DNA from 3 places in the Oceanobacillus sp. M65 genome. Region 3 is predicted to be linked to each of the others. Evidence: riboswitches for the same ligand, from Rfam matches in the RefSeq annotation. Region 3 holds a riboswitch; each other region holds the start of a gene.
What was found. A riboswitch is a leader RNA that binds a small molecule or an ion and turns the genes downstream of it on or off. The one in region 3 is predicted to bind S-adenosylmethionine.
Positions count from the first base shown of each region.

Region 1: linked by a shared signal. The riboswitch ahead of ACTWPF_RS15280 (5-methyltetrahydropteroyltriglutamate--homocysteine S-methyltransferase) and the one ahead of ACTWPF_RS14645 (homocysteine S-methyltransferase family protein) in region 3 are both predicted to bind S-adenosylmethionine.
Region 2: linked by a shared signal. The riboswitch ahead of ACTWPF_RS11965 (LLM class flavin-dependent oxidoreductase) and the one ahead of ACTWPF_RS14645 (homocysteine S-methyltransferase family protein) in region 3 are both predicted to bind S-adenosylmethionine.

Region 1 covers NZ_JBQQCJ010000004.1:31,524-37,386, reverse strand. Annotated here, with positions in the region: gene ACTWPF_RS15290 (Ltp family lipoprotein) at 1-632, shown strand, start outside; gene ACTWPF_RS15285 (formate/nitrite transporter family protein) at 867-1,724, opposite strand; SAM riboswitch class I at 1,949-2,046, shown strand; gene ACTWPF_RS15280 (5-methyltetrahydropteroyltriglutamate--homocysteine S-methyltransferase) at 2,185-3,291, shown strand; gene ACTWPF_RS15275 (methionine biosynthesis PLP-dependent protein) at 3,435-4,553, shown strand; gene ACTWPF_RS15270 (hypothetical protein) at 4,856-5,284, opposite strand; gene ACTWPF_RS15265 (ABC transporter ATP-binding protein) at 5,458-5,863, opposite strand, start outside.
Region 2 covers NZ_JBQQCJ010000002.1:856,070-861,932, reverse strand. Annotated here, with positions in the region: gene ACTWPF_RS11975 (YndJ family protein) at 1-65, shown strand, start outside; gene dacB (D-alanyl-D-alanine carboxypeptidase/D-alanyl-D-alanine endopeptidase) at 274-1,746, shown strand; SAM riboswitch class I at 1,831-1,938, shown strand; gene ACTWPF_RS11965 (LLM class flavin-dependent oxidoreductase) at 2,022-3,077, shown strand; gene ACTWPF_RS11960 (ATP-grasp domain-containing protein) at 3,089-4,039, shown strand; gene ACTWPF_RS11955 (manganese catalase family protein) at 4,306-5,166, shown strand; gene ACTWPF_RS11950 (sodium/glutamate symporter) at 5,285-5,863, shown strand, end outside.
Region 3 covers NZ_JBQQCJ010000003.1:478,904-484,766, reverse strand. Annotated here, with positions in the region: gene arr (NAD(+)--rifampin ADP-ribosyltransferase) at 1-50, opposite strand, end outside; partial or broken gene ACTWPF_RS14650 (VOC family protein) at 503-843, shown strand; SAM riboswitch class I at 1,264-1,363, shown strand; gene ACTWPF_RS14645 (homocysteine S-methyltransferase family protein) at 1,468-2,517, shown strand; gene ACTWPF_RS14640 (serine hydrolase domain-containing protein) at 2,567-3,106, shown strand; gene ACTWPF_RS14635 (Nramp family divalent metal transporter) at 3,166-4,443, shown strand; gene ACTWPF_RS14630 (hypothetical protein) at 4,867-5,235, opposite strand; gene ACTWPF_RS14625 (hypothetical protein) at 5,711-5,863, shown strand, end outside.

The DNA of each region.
Region 1 (5,863 bases), on a different contig from region 3:
TTTTATTCGGAGTAACAACCCCGCCCACAAGTGATATCGCTGATAATAACAGTCAAACAGAGCAGGTGAAAGCCGAAGAGGCAGAGGCCGAGAAGCAAGAGGAGGAAGAAAAGGTTAAAGCAGAAGCTGAAAAGCAAGAGGAGGAAGAAAAGGCTAAAGCAGAAGCTGAAAAGCAAGAGGAAGAAGAAAAGGCTAAAGCAGAAGCTGAAAAGCAAGAGGAAGAAGAAAAGGCTAAAGCAGAGGCTGAAAAGCAAGAGGAAGAAGAAAGGGCTAAAGCAGAGGCTGAAAAGCAAGAGGAAGAAGAAAAGGCTAAAGCAGAAGCCGAAAAGCAAGAAAATAAAGAAACGATGTCACAGCAACAGGCTGTAAAAATGGCGGAAGATTACGTAGCATATACGGCATTTGCAAAAAGTGGCTTAATAGAACAGTTAGAATATGAAGGCTTTAATAATAAGGATGCTACTTATGCAGTAGAAAAAATTAATGTAAATTGGAAAGAACAAGCAGTAAAAATGGCGGAAGACTACTTGGATTATACTGCATTCTCAAAAAGTGGGTTAATAGAACAGCTAGAGTATGAAGGTTTCAGTAATGAAATTGCTACCTATGCAGCGAATGAAGTAGGTCTATAAACAAATCGCTTCATTAGATTTCCCAATAGAATTTGCCTCCAATTCAAAATGCATTTATGGAGTTCGGTTAAGAATTATTATTATCAACTCAAAACCCCTTTTGGTAATCATAACCATAAAGGGGTTTTCTTCTCAAATTTTATTCACTTTTACTGGCCAGTTCCTTCTCAGGTAAAGTTTATCGCACTATGATGAATTATATTTTACCTTCTTTAACACAATTCTCTACTAACCTCATGAACTTCGCATCTCTTTTCGGAATGCGTATGAAAAGAGCAAGGAAATAAAAATGGCTCCTCCGATGATATTGCCAATACTTGCGGGGATTAGGTTTTGTAAGACATATTCCTGCCATACATACTTATCAGATGTAAAGAGGCCTAAACTGAAATACCCCATATTTGCTGCGCTATGCTGAAAATTCCCAGCCACAAAAAGTATGACAGGTAAAGCTGTGCCCAAAATTTTACCGACCATATCCCTAGCCGCTGTGGTTAGAAAGGCAGCCATTCCTATAAGCCAATTTGCGAGAATACCAGACACAACTACTTGAAACCAGCCAATCCATCCATTCTCAGCAAATTTCATTTTATGAGATAGAAGGGTTTCTATCTCTTTCGTGAATTCAGGTGTCATGGAGTTTGAACTGATTACTAATAAAGCCACAAACAACGCACCAACAATGTTTCCGATATAGGCTACGACCCAGAATTTGACGTATTTATTTTTCTTCCAATAAGACTTTTGTAAATAAGATGTTGGCAAAAGTACATTTACTTCAGTAAACAAAACAGAACCTGATACAAATACCATTAGATACCCTGCTGTAAATCCAAGTCCCTGCAAAAGATAGGTAAGCCCTTTAGCATCAATACCGATAGCAAGCAACACTGAAAAAAGAGCTCCAAAGGTCATAAACGAACCAGCCTTTAAAGAAAGAATGAACTGGGAAGGCATATTTGTATCAAGGTGCTCTTTCCCTTTTTCGCTAAACGTCTCCATTACCTGAGACGGGAATAAATATTGCCTTTCTGGTTTCTCTTGCACCCTACTGGACTGGTTTGACGATTTATGATCACTATTATCACCCATACTATTCCTACTCCCCCTATTTGTTTTATTTCTATGTTGCGATTGGGTTAATTTTTTCAACCATTCCTTTACTAGATACCCTAATGGCGATATGTTCATACCACTTTTCACACCATGGCCCATGTCATTCGCCACCTCTTATAATAACAATCTTCTAATATCCCCTTGACATTTTGATCCGACAACTGTAGTATATTGACTAATCAAAAAATTTCATATGATTTTTCTTATCCAGAGAGGTGGAGGGACTGGCCCATTGAAACCTCAGCAACAGACATTTGTACTGTGCTAATTCCAGAAGCGTTAAGCTTGGAGATAAGAAGAGAAAATTTTTACGTATCCAACCCTCTTCTTATTTGTTAAGAAGGGGGTTTTTTGTTGGTTACATAAAATAGATACGTTTATTACTAGTTTAGTTGAATTGCGTTTATAAAAAATAAAACGAAAGTAGGGATTTAACATGTCAATTACCTTAACGAAAGCACCTTTTAAAGCGGATCAAGTAGGAAGTTTATTACGACCGGAAAGCATTCATCAAGCAAGAAAGGAATTTAAAGAAGGAATAATTTCTGCTACACAATTGCGTGAGATCGAAACAAAGGAAATTAAGCGTATTGTTGATAAGCAGATTGAAATTGGCTTGAATGCGGTGACGGATGGCGAGTTTAGACGTAGATTCTGGCACACTGATTTCTTAGAGCATCTAAACGGGATAGAAGGATATGTTCCAGACGTAGGCTATGTTTTTAATGGAAATGAGGAGACTGAAAGATATAATGTCCGAAATATAGGGAAGGTTTCCTTTAATCCCGATCACCCTTTCATTAAAGATTTCATTGAATTCAATGATATCGTTGCTGGGCGTGCAGTTGCCAAACAAACAATCCCTAGCCCTAATCAACTCTTCAATCAAGGAATAATTAATGAAGAAATTTACCCTGACATTGATGAATATGCCAATGATGTTATTCAAACATACCGTGATGCATTACACGCTTTTTATGAAGCTGGGGTTCGCTATCTACAATTCGATGATGTTTATATTGCTGGTCTTTCTTCACCAGATATTCCGTTTAACGAAGGGAAATATTCAAGGGAAAAACTAATAAACCTGGCATTACGCGTTGTTAATGAGGTACTGGAAGGAAAACCAGACGATTTAGTTGTGACGACACACTTATGTCGTGGAAACTATCGATCCAATTGGGCATTTGAAGGGAGTTATGACTTAATCGCATCCACTTTGTTTGCCAAAGAGAAAGTAGATGGATTCTTCTTGGAATATGATGATGAGCGTTCTGGTGATTTCAAACCGCTAAAACATATCCCTGCTGGCGGAGCTCAGGTTATTCTTGGTGTAATCACATCAAAAAATGGGGAGCTAGAGGACAAAGAATCTATTAAAGCACGAATTAAAGAGGCATCTCAATATGTTCCGCTAGATCAACTATGCTTGAGCACACAATGTGGATTTGCATCAACCCACCACGGAAATAAATTAACGGAAGAAGATCAGTGGAATAAATTAAAATTTATAGTTGAGATTGGGAAAGAGATTTGGGGATAAAAACTTCAAGAAGAGGAATGTAACAATTCCTCTTCCTTTTTACATTTAGGCTAAGTCCAGTATGCGCAAAGCGTAAACGCGTTATTAAGGATCTTTTTCCCTTGCTAAAAGTCCTTTATTTATTTGCTGAAAGGATCGATTACATGACAAAAAGACACATCGAGACACAACTGGTGCAGCTGGGTAATCATAGCGACCAAAAAACCGGTGCAGTAAACCCGCCAATTTATTTATCAACAGCTTACCAGCACCAAGGACTTAACTTGAGCACTGGATACGACTACACAAGGACAAAAAATCCAACTCGATCCATTCTTGAGGAAGGGATTGCAAACTTGGAAGCAGGAGATAGAGGGTATGCCTGCAGTTCGGGAATGGCTGCCATTCAACTAGTCTTATCCCTTTTCCGCTCAGGAGATGAGATTATTGCGCCAGAGGATCTATATGGAGGAACCTATCGTTTACTTCAGCATTATGCCGATACCTATAATATCCAAACTACTTACACGGCGTTTAACGACGTTAAAGAAACAGAACAAGTCATTACAGGAAATACTAAAGCCTTGTTTATCGAAACTCCAACAAATCCGTTAATGCAAAAAATTGATATTCAAGAATACGCGACTCTTGCCAAGAAACACAACCTATTATTAATAGTAGATAATACGTTCTTAACTCCTTATCTCCAGCGTCCACTGGAATTGGGTGCTGACATTGTTATCCACAGTGCAACCAAATACATTGGCGGGCACAACGATGTACTAGCTGGCTTAGTTGTCGCAAACGGAAATACGATTTGTGAAAAATTGTCCGAGTTACATAATGCCTCTGGCGCTGTCTTGTCTCCATTTGATTCATGGTTATTGATCAGGGGTTTAAAAACCCTTGCGTTAAGAATGAGACAACATGAGGAAAATGCAAAGAAAGTTGCTGCGTATTTAGCAAATGAACCGATGGTAACGGATGTACTTTACCCTGGCTATGGGGGGATGCTTTCTTTTCGCCTAAAAGAAAGTAAATGGATTGGAGCATTTTTGGAAAATCTGCAGTTAATCACCTTCGCCGAAAGTCTAGGCGGAATCGAAAGCTTTATAACCTATCCGGCTACACAAACTCACGCTGACATTCCAGTTGCAGAACGAACACGTCGTGGTATTTGTGATCGGCTATTACGATTTTCAGTTGGCATTGAAGAAGCGGAGGATATTATTGGAGATATGAAGCAGGTGTTTTCGAGTCTAGAAAAAAGAAGATTAAATTAGAAACATAGAAGAAAAGACCTCTCAACAGTTCAGTGAACTAATGAGAGGTTTTCTTTAATAGTTTATTTTATGGGGTATCAAAAAGTGGAAGATAGTAAAATGTTAAACGAAAAAGTTGGAATAAATTAACCAAGCCACTTTGAAAGATTAGGCAGTGTAAGTGGGAGAATAATCCCTTCACCACGCAGTTCAGTTTACTCCTAGTTGTAGCAATTTATATCTTTCTGATGGACTAAGGAGATAATAAATTTTCGTTCCGTTGTTTAGATGTACAATATAAGTTTCTCAAGCTCAAACTTCATTTACGACCGCTCAATATTCACCACCAAATTATTAGTATCGTCCAGCTCTTCAACCACCCAATTCCCGGACAGCACCTGCTTTAAATCCACTAATTGCTCACTATTTAAATTTAGATTCCGAATTCCTGTTTCCGTCAATTCATAGTCCGTTTCTCTCTCTTTTCCAAATCGGAGCCGTAATAAATTTTTCAATCCATTAAACGTAACAAATTTCACCCGATAACCTTGTGAAAGGATCCTCTTAAATCCTTCCATATCTTTCTCAGCAAATTTAACCAGTTCCTGAAAATCAAAATTCCTATTGAGCTCCTGCCAGGCTTCGGTCTTTCCCTGCTCTATTTGGGTAAGAATTTCCTTATCGGATATGCCGTTACTTCTCAATGTTTCAATCATATAAGCATCCATTAATGAAATCTTATGTAACTCCAATCGTATTCCTCCTCTATTGATTGTTTTCTATAAAGTGAAACTACAATTAGTGGGGGATTCATTCATCCAGCCCTGATTGTTAGTTGATCGAATCGGGGTGTTAGCTTCCGTTTTCCTCCCACTTAAACATCATGGTTTCACTTCATGGTTGGAAGTGGGAGTCTTACGGACGGTTACTCGGAGATAAGTTGTTTCTTTTCAATATTTATTGGATAAAAACAAGAGACAAGATGACCATCGTTTCCATCCTTTGCTTCCAATATTGGAGTGTTTGTTTTACAATATTCTTGCGCGAATGGACATCTAGTGTGAAATACACAACCTGTTGGTGGGTTGGCTGGTGAGGGTAACTCACCACTTAACACAATTCGTTCGCGCATTTTTTCTTTTTTCGGATCTGGCAACGGAATAGCCGACAGTAACGCATTGGTATACGGATGTCGTGCATCATTGTAAAAAGATTCACTATCGGAGATTTCCATTACTTTCCCTAAATACATAACCCCAACTATGTCTGCAGTATGCTTGATAACCGATAAATCATGGGCTATAAACACATACGTCAAATTAAGCTCTTTT
Region 2 (5,863 bases), on a different contig from region 3:
TGCGCATTTTCTCGATACCTTTTTTAACCATCAACTACCGGATTGTTGATAAGAATAAAGGATAAACATTTTATTCGTACGTTAGGAAATTATAAAATTTCAGCTAGAAAGCAATCACCACGTAGTTAAAATTTTGAAGTGCCAAGTATAAGAAAAACGTACGCGTTCGTTAATAGACGAGCGAATGCGAGTTTTTCTAATAACAAGGATTTCCTTCTTATTTTGTGGAAATACTGAATAGGGCCTGATCAATAAAATGTAAGAGGTGCTTACATGATGTTAAAAAGAAATGTCAGCCGTGTATGGATACTCTTGCTCATCTTTTGCTTAGCTGCTTCAGTGCCCGAAGAAAAGAGAGTACATGCGATAGAGGAGCGGGGGACAATGAAACAGCGTTTGGATAACGAAATAGAAACAGAACCAATGTTGAAAGGTGCATTAGTTGGAATGAGTGTGCGGGATGCAAAATCTGGCGAGCTTCTATATGAAAACCTTGGAGATACAAGGCTTCGTCCTGCATCCAATATGAAACTTTTAACTGCAGCTGCAGCCTTAGAGGTTCTTGGAGAAGACTACACCTTTTCTACCGAAATAAAGACCGACGGCGTTAACAGAGATGAACAGTTAGTAGGAAACCTTTACCTTGTCGGAAAAGGGGATCCGACCTTGACACCTGAAGATTTTGCCCGTTTTGCAGAGCAACTTCAAGAACTGGGAGTGAGGCATATCAAGGGAGATCTTATTGGGGATGATACATGGTATGATAACGTACGCCTTTCCCCTGACTTAATTTGGAGTGACGAATCATTTCATTACGGGGCGCAAATTTCGGCGCTGACTTCCTCACCTGACGAAGACTATGACGCGGGAAGTGTTACGCTTCAGATAACAGCCGATGAAGAGCCAGGGGAGAAGCCTATCATAACTGTGTCACCTAACACCAACTATGTAACAATACATAATCGAGCCGAGACAAGTTCCAACAATGTGGAAGAGGATCTAACAGTGGAAAGAGAACATGGGTCAAACGAAATCACGCTTACAGGCACCATACCAGCTGGGGCAGAAACGGTGAAAGAATATATGGCCGTATGGGATCCGACAAGCTATGCTATGTCCCTTTTTCAGGATGCACTTCAAGCAAAAGGGATCACTTGGTCTGGGGAAGTGATGGTTGGCAAAGCGCCTAATGAAAGTTCCTTGCTTTTTCAACATAGTTCTATACCATTAAAAGAATTGCTTGTACCGTTTATGAAGCTGAGCAACAATGTGCACGGGGAAGTGCTCATAAAGGAAATGGGAAAGCATGTGCAAAAGGAAGGAAGCTGGGAAAAAGGACTTGAGGTTATGCAAAAGGAGCTAGAAAAGCTTGGGTTAAATCGAAGTACGTTATTAATTCGAGATGGTTCGGGTATTTCACATGTCAATCTCATTCCAGCAAACGAACTTAGTAAACTACTTTTTATCGTACAGGATAAGCCATGGTTTCCTGCCTTCAAGAACGCACTCCCAGTAGCGGGAGAGACAGGCAAGATGGTTGGTGGAACATTAAGGAATCGGTTGGGAGACGTCCAGGTTGAAGCTAAAACAGGAACAATCTTTGGAGTAGCTACACTATCTGGTTATTTACAGAACCTGTCAGGAGAGAATTATATTTTTTCTATTATGATTAATAATGTGCTTGATGAAGAAGCTGCTAAAGACGTGGAAGATAGCCTTGTTCGTATTATTGCGGAAAGACCTTAGCCTTGCTTTTACTAGGAAAAATTAATTAATTGACAGTTCTAACATTTTGCGCTAATCTTTTAAGTACTAATTAAATAATAATGTTTCTTATCTAGAGAGGTGGAGGGATATGGCCCTTTGAAGCCTCGGCAACAGGTCTGTTTAGTTAGATACTGTGCCAATTCCATCAAGCAATTGCTTGGAAGATAAGAGGATGAAGTTCTATTAGAATTTTAAACTCTTTTCTTCGGGAAAGAGTTTTTTTGTTTTCAATTTGGAGAATAGGAGTGGGGAAGATGAGATATGGATTTTGGTTACCGATTTTTGGAGGTTGGCTACGTAATGTAGAAGATGAGAAAATGCCACCTACTTTTAATTATGCAAAGCAAGTAATTCAGTCAGCAGAAAAATGGGGCTATGACACGACATTGATTGCTGAACTCTATTTAAATGATATTAAAGGGACAAAAGAAGATTCAATTGAAGCATGGTCAACTGCTGCAGCACTAGCTGCTGTAACCGAAAAAATAGAGATTATGACGGCCGTTCGTCCTGTCTTTCACAATCCCGCTGTTACAGCCAAAATGGCGGCCAACATTGATCATATTAGCAATGGGCGTTTTACATTAAATGTCGTATCCGGCTGGTGGGCAGAGGAAGCGAAGCAATATGGAGCAGAATTTACAGAGCATGATGCCCGTTATGAGCGAACAGAAGAGTTTCTTGAAGTGTTAAAAGGTTTGTGGACGGAAGAGTCATTCTCCTACAACGGAAAATTTTATCAAATTGAAAATACAAAGCTTTCACCAAAACCTGTACAACGACCAAACCCGGTGTTGTATGCTGGCGGTGAAAGTGACAAAGGAAAAGAGGTTATTTCCACCTATTGTGATGCCTATGTCATGCATGGACATACAGTAGAAGAAGCGAGACAAAAAATTAACGATATGAAAGAACGGAGAAAGCATGCAGGGAAGGAGCCGTTACAGTCGTTTGGTATGGCTGCCTATGTTATTTGCCGTGAAACAGAGGAAGAGGCATTACGAGAGCTTGAGAGAATTACAACTGTAAAAGAATCCGATGCGTACGCTGGGTTTCAGGACTTTACGACAATGTCACAACTGGAACAGCAGGTAAAACTGCAGGATTATTCTGTATCGAACAGGGGCCTACGTCCAAATCTTGTGGGCACACCGCAACAAATAGCCGAGCAAATTATAGCATATGAAGAAGCTGGAGTCGATTTACTATTGCTACAGTGCTCACCGCAATTGGAGGAGCTAGAAAACTTCGCCAAAAATGTTATGCCAAAGGTCGATGAATGGAAAAAGGTTTTACTAAATAATAGATAGGAGAGGCCATCATGACGAAATTATATATCATTCATGAAAATGAAGAATGGACGACACATTTATTTAAGCGATTGGATGAATTAGCGATTCCTTATGAGGATTGGCTTCTAACGAGCGGGAAGGTTGATTTGACTGCCGTCCCGCCAGAGGGAGTTTTTTATAATCGAATGAGTGCATCATCCCACACAAGGGGAAACCGTTTTTCTCCAGAGCTGACAAGTGCCGTGTTATCCTGGCTTGAACATCACGGTAGAACGGTTGTGAATGGGAGCAGGGCGCTTGATCTAGAGCTCAGCAAGGTGAAGCAATATTTGGAATTGGAAAAATACGGAGTCCGTACACCAAAGACAACGGCTGCTGTTGGAAAAAAAGAATTTATTGAAGTAGCCGAAAGCTTTGCAGGGAAACCTTTTATTACAAAGCATAATCGAGCAGGGAAGGGACTTGGTGTTCAATTGTTTCATTCAGTTAAAGCCTTGCAGGAATATGTAGAAGGTGGGGACTTCGAAGAGCCTGTCGATGGTGTCACCTTAATACAGGAATATATTCAGTCACCAGAATCCTATATTACGAGGTGTGAGTTTGTCGGCGGGGAATTTGTTTATGCAGTAAGAGTAGATACATCAGAAGGATTTGAACTTTGCCCGGCAGATGCATGTACTATTGAGGATTTATTCTGTCCTGCTGAAGAACAAGAAGCCCCTGCGAAATTCCAAGTTAGGAAAGGCTTTGACCACCCAGTATTAGAAAAATATAAACAAGTGCTTAAAGGGAATGACATCCAAATCGCTGGTATTGAATTTATTGAAGATGAGGACGGTAACCTTTATACGTATGACATTAATACAAATACAAATTATAATTCTGAAGCCGAAGCCAATTATGGCACCTATGGCATGCTGGAGGTAGCGAAGTATTTAGGGGGAAAACTAAACTCCCACTATCCTACCATCCTATCTTAATTCAGGTTAGACACTCCCACCTTTACCCAAAAAGGTGGGAGTAGTTTAATTTTTAGCCTAATTTTTTGAACAGAGAGTGGCCAGGACCAATAAATTCGCAATCATGGCAGATAAATCGCCCTCTTGCCCTTATAATTGACTACATACATATTAACGAACACTCCTCCACTTGCATAAATTTTGTGGAACAATGGCCTAGCTATCTGCATACCATCTAAAAGGGGCGGATATTTGCCTATTGTCAAACTATAAAGGATGTGAGTGGATTGTTTTATCACGTAAAGGATTTACAGTACCATGCCAAGCCTGATCGTCCAGATCCTGTTTTTGCTAAGAAGTTACAAGAAGTTCTAGGCGGCCAATACGGTGAAATATCGGTTATGATGCAATACTTATTCCAAGGGTGGAACGTAAGAGGGAATGGGAAATACAAGGATCTATTAATGGATATCGGAACAGAGGAAATTGCCCATGTAGAAATGCTAGCCACGCTAATTGCGCGTCTTCTGGATAACGCACCAGATCTGGAATTGGATGATGCTGTGGATGATCCAGTTGTAGCTGCTATATTGGGAGGTTCAAATCCACAGCATGCCATTGTTTCAGGTTTAGGAGCAATGCCTGTAGATAGTGTGGGTAATCGCTGGACAGCTAGTTATATTGGAGCAAGTGGTAACTTAATTGCCGATTTCCGAGCTAATTTAATGGCAGAGTCAATGGGAAGACTTCAGGTTGCTCGCTTATATGAGATGACGAATGATAGTGGCGTTAGAAATACATTATCTTGGCTTATAGCACGAGATACGGCCCACCAAAACCAGTGGTATGCTGCAATTAAAGAGCTTGAAGAAAAAGAAAACATAGTTGTCCCGAGTACTTTCCCTCGAGAACTAGAGGTACAGCAGGTTGCCTATACATTATTTAATTTCTCCCAAGGAGATGCAAGTGCTGAAGGTAGATGGGCACATGGCCCAAGTATGGATGGCTGTGGTACTTTTAATTATGTTGATAGACCTGTTGCATTTGCTCCAGCACCACACCTCCCTCCCGCTCCTCCTTATATTTTTAATACACCAGCATGGGCAATGCGCAAGTCAGATGACCTGCCAGACCCTGATACAAAATAGAACTGTATTGAAAACTCTCTGTATATGGCAGAGAGTTTTTTTATGTTCAAAGTTGCGTTTGAGTTAATTTTATGAAGGGAAAAAACAAGGAACTAAGCAAAATAAAGGGGTAGTATTCATGACACCAGGCCAAATTGGTTTTACATTATTATATCTTGCATTCTTTCTGCTCGTTGGTAAATGGATCCGTATGCGTGTGAAATGGTTGCAAAATTTATTCTTACCTTCATCTATTATAGGCGGTTTTTTAGCATTATTACTAGGTCCCGAAGTATTAGGGAGAATTCTGGAAAACTTCACAGGAGAAAACTCTTTTTGGGTGAACGGCATCATGACGGAAGAAGTAATGGAAGTTTGGAGTGCGTTACCAGGATTAATGATAAATATCGTATTTGCAACATTGTTTCTTGGTGCAACCATACCTAGTCTGTCTAAGGTATGGAATTATGGTGGACCACAGCTTGCTTTCGGTTGGACGATAGGCTGGGGACAATACGTGATTGGTATCTTACTTACTATACTGGTTTTAACTCCCTTCTTTGATATTCCTCCAATGGCAGGAGCGTTAATTGAAGTGGCGTTTGAAGGTGGACACGGAACTGCAGCTGGGATGGCTGGGACTTTTGGGGATCTCGGTTTCTCAGAAGCCTATGACCTCGCAATAGGTCTGGCAACAGTTGGGGTGCTTTCTGGTGTG
Region 3 (5,863 bases):
GTACCATGAAAGAAAGGTCCACTATCTAAGACATCTTTTTTGTCATTCATACTGATACACCTCTTATTTTGGATTTATATATAACAGTATAGAACAGGGAAGATGGAAAATGTAGTCTATTAACACCTTATTATTCGTAGTATAATGGAAGTAGAGAGAAGGAAGTCGGATGGAAATTATCAATACTTCAGTCAGTTTGCTATGTATGAGTCTGCTAAAGAAGTAATAACATATGAGCAGGTAGGAGTATAGGGCTCTGACAATGATCAAGAAAAGGATGAAGATAACGAATTACCAAATATATTAACCAATACGTATGATCTTTTTATGATTGCCAGTGTATTGCTTGTTGTAGGTGGAGTTATGTTTTATTTTCAGAGATAGGAGCATTTATCCTAACTTTTTCTCATCACTTTGCAATAAGATAACTCTCATGAGGGTTTTTTATCGGAAATTAGGATTAAAGTTTGCATGAGGCGATGATAAAACAGCGTTTTTCTGGTTGGAAGAAGGAAAAAGTTGGTTAGGATTGTGGGAAGGTAGTGAGTATCAAACTCCTTATCATCCATCATAAAGGCACATAGCTTTTCGAGTTTCTTATGAAAATTTAAAAAGTCTCTAGAGTGGCTTGATTCCTTAGACATGGAGGCTGTTCCTTTTGGTAACAGAACTACTACGGAACCATTTATAAGGCCAAACCAAGGAAACGCGTCTGTTTATTTTCTTGACCCAGACGGTAATAGTTTAGAACTGATGTGTTACATTGAAGTCCCTGATAATTTAAAACATATTAATAAGAAATTATCATTTGATGAGTGGGAGAAGTTACTAGCCAATCGTTGAATTAGATAAGAAAATAGTAGATGGAAATAGAGGACGGTGAGGGTTTTAACTTTAGTTTTTTCAACAAACGGGTGCTTTAGTTGAACAAGAACTATAATCTTAAAACGGGTTTTTTGTTGCACCGTACAACGATACTGGTAATAATATAAACATCTACACATTTTGGGTGGTCGTCTTTCTTAGTTGACTTAAACTACGAAACAAATAATTTCTTTTGTGAAAGAATGTACTAAAAGCAACTAAGTTTTATTTATAGCAGGTTGTGGGATAAATCAAATTGATTTACTATCTTCGCACTCTATCCACCGTGAGTTTTAATTTATCCACTAAAAAATCATCAACATACCATTTAAAATTTACCTTGACTTTTGAGGGAATTAGGCGTATTGTTTGAGTAATCAAAAAAATGAATACCTAATATTCTTATCAAGAGAGGTAGAGGGACTGGCCCTGTGAAACCTCAGCAACAGATTTTTTAATACTGTGCTAATTCCAGAAGCGTAAAGCTTGAAGATAAGAAGAGTATTTAGCAAACGGCCGAAGCCTCTTCTTATTTAAAGAAGGGGTTTTTTATTTTGGGTATTAAGCAACGCTCAGCAAGTAAATTACGAGGGAGGAAAAATGATGAAACGTAGTTTAGAAGAACGTTTGAAACAAGGAACAGTAATTGTAGGGGAAGGTTATTTGTTTGAGTTAGAACGAAGGGGATATTTGCAAGCAGGCTCCTTTGTTCCAGAGGTGGCACTAGATAATCCTGAAGCACTAAAACAAGCATACAGGGATTATATGAATGCCGGTTCTGATGTTGTTTTAGCTTTTACTTACAATGCTCACCGGGAAAAAATGCGGATTATTGGTAAAGAAGATTTATTAGAGCCTTTAAACAGAAATGCCATTCGCTTAGCAAAAGAGGTTGCAAAAGAGCATCCAAAAGAAGAAGCGTTAGTAGCTGGAAATATTTCAAACACCAATATCTTTAATCCAGATGTTCCCGAATCAAAGGCTAAGGTTAGAAGTATATTTGCGGAAATGGTGAAATGGTGCAAAGAAGAAGGGGTAGACTTCATAAATGGTGAAACATTCTATTACCATGAAGAGGCGTTAATAGCATTGGAGGAAATCACCAAACAAGGTTTACCAGCAGTCATTACATTTGGATTAATGGGCGAGAATATTTTAAGAGATGGTTACACCGTAGAAGAGTCCTGTAAAATACTTTCGGAAAAAGGTGCATTGGTCGTTGGAATGAATTGTTTCCGAGGCCCTGAAACAATGCAGCCATATCTTGCTGATATACGAAACAATGTGGAAGGATATGTAGCGGGCTTACCTATCCCATATCGTACAACAGAAGAAAACCCAACATTCTTTAACTTGCCTGATGGAGGATGCAGTTGTCACTTACCTACAGAAACAACCTTTCCGACTGCCCTAGATCCACTTTACCATAACCGTTACGAGTTAGCGGCTTGGGCAAAAGAGGCAAAAGATTTAGGCATTAATTATATTGGTCTGTGCTGCGGTGCCTCACCTGCGATGCTCCGTGCAGTAGCAGAAGCTGTAGACGTTGAAACAGTAAATTCAAAATACTCTCCTGATATGGAGAAGCATTTCTTGTTCGGGAAAGACAAAACACTTCAAGAGCACAATTTAAACTACCGATTAAAGGCCTGATAGATTAAAAATGATTCAATTGTGTTAATTAATTGTTTTTAACGGTAATTTGAAACAGAATACTGTTGAAAAATTACGGAGACGATTACGTTTATTAAGTGATCGTCTCTTCTTCGTATTTGACTCTTACTTAGATGTTAAAGCAGACACTCAATTCCACATTGCATCTGTAAGAAAGTCTTATATCGGCTTTTATGCTGCGTACGCTGTACATAATGGCTACTTTTCCATTGATGATCCGATTACTCGTTTTGTAGAAGACTCCTATTTACCCGCATATGAAGGAGTAACCATTCGTCACTTATTAACCCACACACATGGACTTATAATAGCTGATGGTAAACTAGTAAGTGAATATAAACCTGGAGAATCGTGGGCATATAGAGGTCCCAGTATTGAGTTGTTGACAACGATTATCAAAAAAACAACGGGACAGTCTGTTGCTGATATTGTAAAAGAGCATGTCATTGAGCCGGTCGTCTTTGAGGTAGAAGACCCTACTATTTTAGACTTTGCTTTTGCATCTGAACCCATTGTCCTAATTACTATAGAATCCGTATACAGCTTTAAATACCCTATGATAATATAATATTACGAAAATTATAAACAAAGCTTTAAAAAGGCTAGATAGAGTCAGGGGGTTACTTTATGCAGGAAAAAGTAGAAATCAAAGAGGTAGAATCATTTTCCGATAAACAAGAAGCAACAAAATGGAAGTTTATTGGTCCTGGACTTATAGTAGCAGCCACTGGAGTAGGAGCCGGTGATTTAGCGACAGCATTGGTATCTGGAGCGGAATATGGTCTCGCCTTTTTATGGGCTATTGTATTAGGGGTTATCGTGAAATTTGCTATTGGGGAAGGTGTGGGGCGTTACACACTAGCAAGTGGGAATACAATCCTCGAGGGTTGGCGAGGCATTGGGAAATGGACTACAGGGTACTTCGGCATTTATTCGGTTATTTGGGGATTTGTTTATGGAGCTGCCGGAACAGCATCTTGTGCATTAGCTGCATATGCTCTCTTTCCACAAATTAGCTTAACATGGTGGGCAATTATTAATGGTGTCATTTGTTATGCGTTAGTTCTTACTGGAAAGTATGGATTCTTTGAGAAGGTCATTACAGCACTCGTTGCGGTCATGTTTATCACTGTTATTGGCTCCATGATTTTCGTATTACCTGATCTACTTCCATACTTAGATACAATAGTACCAGTCATGAATGATGACACTATCATCTATTCACTAGGATTAATTGGCGGTGTTGGTGGATCAATTACCATGGCAAGTTATGGTTATTGGCTAAAAGAAAAAAATTGGTCGGAGAAACGCCATATCAAAATTATGCGCTGGGATTCCTTAAGTGCGTATATTATAACAAGTATCTTTGCTCTGGGAATTATGGTTCTTGGAACAGCAATTATTTTTGGCACGGGAGATATCATTAGTGGAGAAGAGGCACTTGTCGTTTTTTCAAGTAGGCTAGGGGAAGTGCTAAGTCCAACCGCACAATATTTCTTCCTAATTGGCTTTTGGGCTGCTTCCTTTACGTCGATTTTAGGGGTGTGGAATGGTGTATCTTATTTGTTTGCTGATTTCATCCGAACTACTCGACATACAGGAGTGAAACAAGATGATATTAGCAAAACAAAGTCTTATAAGTTTTATCTTTTCTGGTTAACCTTCCCACCAATCGTATTGCACTTATTTGGTAAACCTGTGGCGTTAATCATCCTTTATGGATTTCTAGGTGCACTATTTATGCCGTTTTTAGCTATAACACTTATCTATCTCTTAAATTCTAGACAAATTGACAAACCGTTTAGAAGTGGCAGACTTTCGAATATTGTCCTTTCGCTTAGTGCATTATTATTTACCGTCCTAACATGTATCAAACTGTACGACATAATTGGCGGACTCTTTTAGGACATAACAAACAATCGAGAGGAATAGTAAAGGATTGGAGACTTCAATGCCTCCAATCCTTTTACTTTAAAAAAGTATCTTAATGAACAAGAAAGCCGTGCTCTTCATACTTTACAGTAAGTGTGAAAAAGAGGGCGAGTATGAATACTAGACAAGGTGCAACCACACTCCGTTTCTTTGAACAAGAAGGAATAACCTCTAGGGTTGGAACGGATTATGTAGATTTGCTGCAAAGTGACAATACAACGATTAGAGTGTTAACAAAATGGATTACAAATATTAAATGGGTAGACCCACATTGTGGAAAGTGCCTAGACAATGTAGACCTTGAGAAAACATGCGATGACAAAAAACACAAACGACGTTGCTCGGATTGTCATCGGCAACATCAAATTTGCCATTGTCGACTCAAGAAAGACCCCATCATCCCATATTGCGATGGGCGAATTTATCTACGCTTAGCAGGATTAACCAACGACCTCCCTTACAAACTATTTCGCCACAAAGATGTAAAGTAGTTCTAGAACTATCAGGAGAATCTAATTGAGCAAATATAGTAAATAAAAAGACCGGAATATGATTAACTAGCAGCTCTTGTTCAAGTTGTTGAGTAGTAGCATCTTCTTGCTTCTCGTACTGAATAGATAGAACCCTTGTAGTAGGGATAATTGAAATGTTTTCGCCCTCCATATGCATTCTCTGATCTCCATGAATTCTTTGGGTGGCAAAGAAGTATTGGCTGATGGGAATTTCTTTTGTGGGAGCCTTTCTGGGCAGTTTTTTGGCAAACAAAAGTCCTCCTTCACTCCAGCAGGAACGACTTCCGGACAGTTAAAGGCTTTTTTTCCATGGAGGAATTCGGATTCTAAGCATTCTATATCATCCCAAACTTTATGATCCTTCATATCTATAGTAGTAGGATGTACCTTATTATAAGTTGGAATTGTCACCACCCCCCTTTACTTCTGTGCATAAATCTAGTATATGGGTATTTGTTGATTTTGTTGTTGGGCAGAAGTCTAAATTGACTCATGTTAAGATTTTATTGCTGGGAATAGACCAAGCCTCTAAAAACATAGCAATTATAAAGTGACACTTCATTTGGTGGGGGGTTCGTTCTTTACACTGATTGTTAGTTGAACGAATCGGTTTGTTAGAGTCCGATTACTCCCACATAAACTACACTGTTTCATTTCATGTTAAGTGGGATTCTTCCGGACGGTTATTCCGGGATAAATGGGAAGTTTGGGGGAGAAAACCAGTGATAATGGGGAATTTAGGATTATTATTATATGGAAACCTCGTTCTGATCGTAATACTTTATTTATACCTTAATAAAATCCGGAAACTTATTGGCTTTCAACTAGGGATAAATATCTCCATGTTGGTAGGGGGATTTGGTGCCATTGCCACAGGTGTC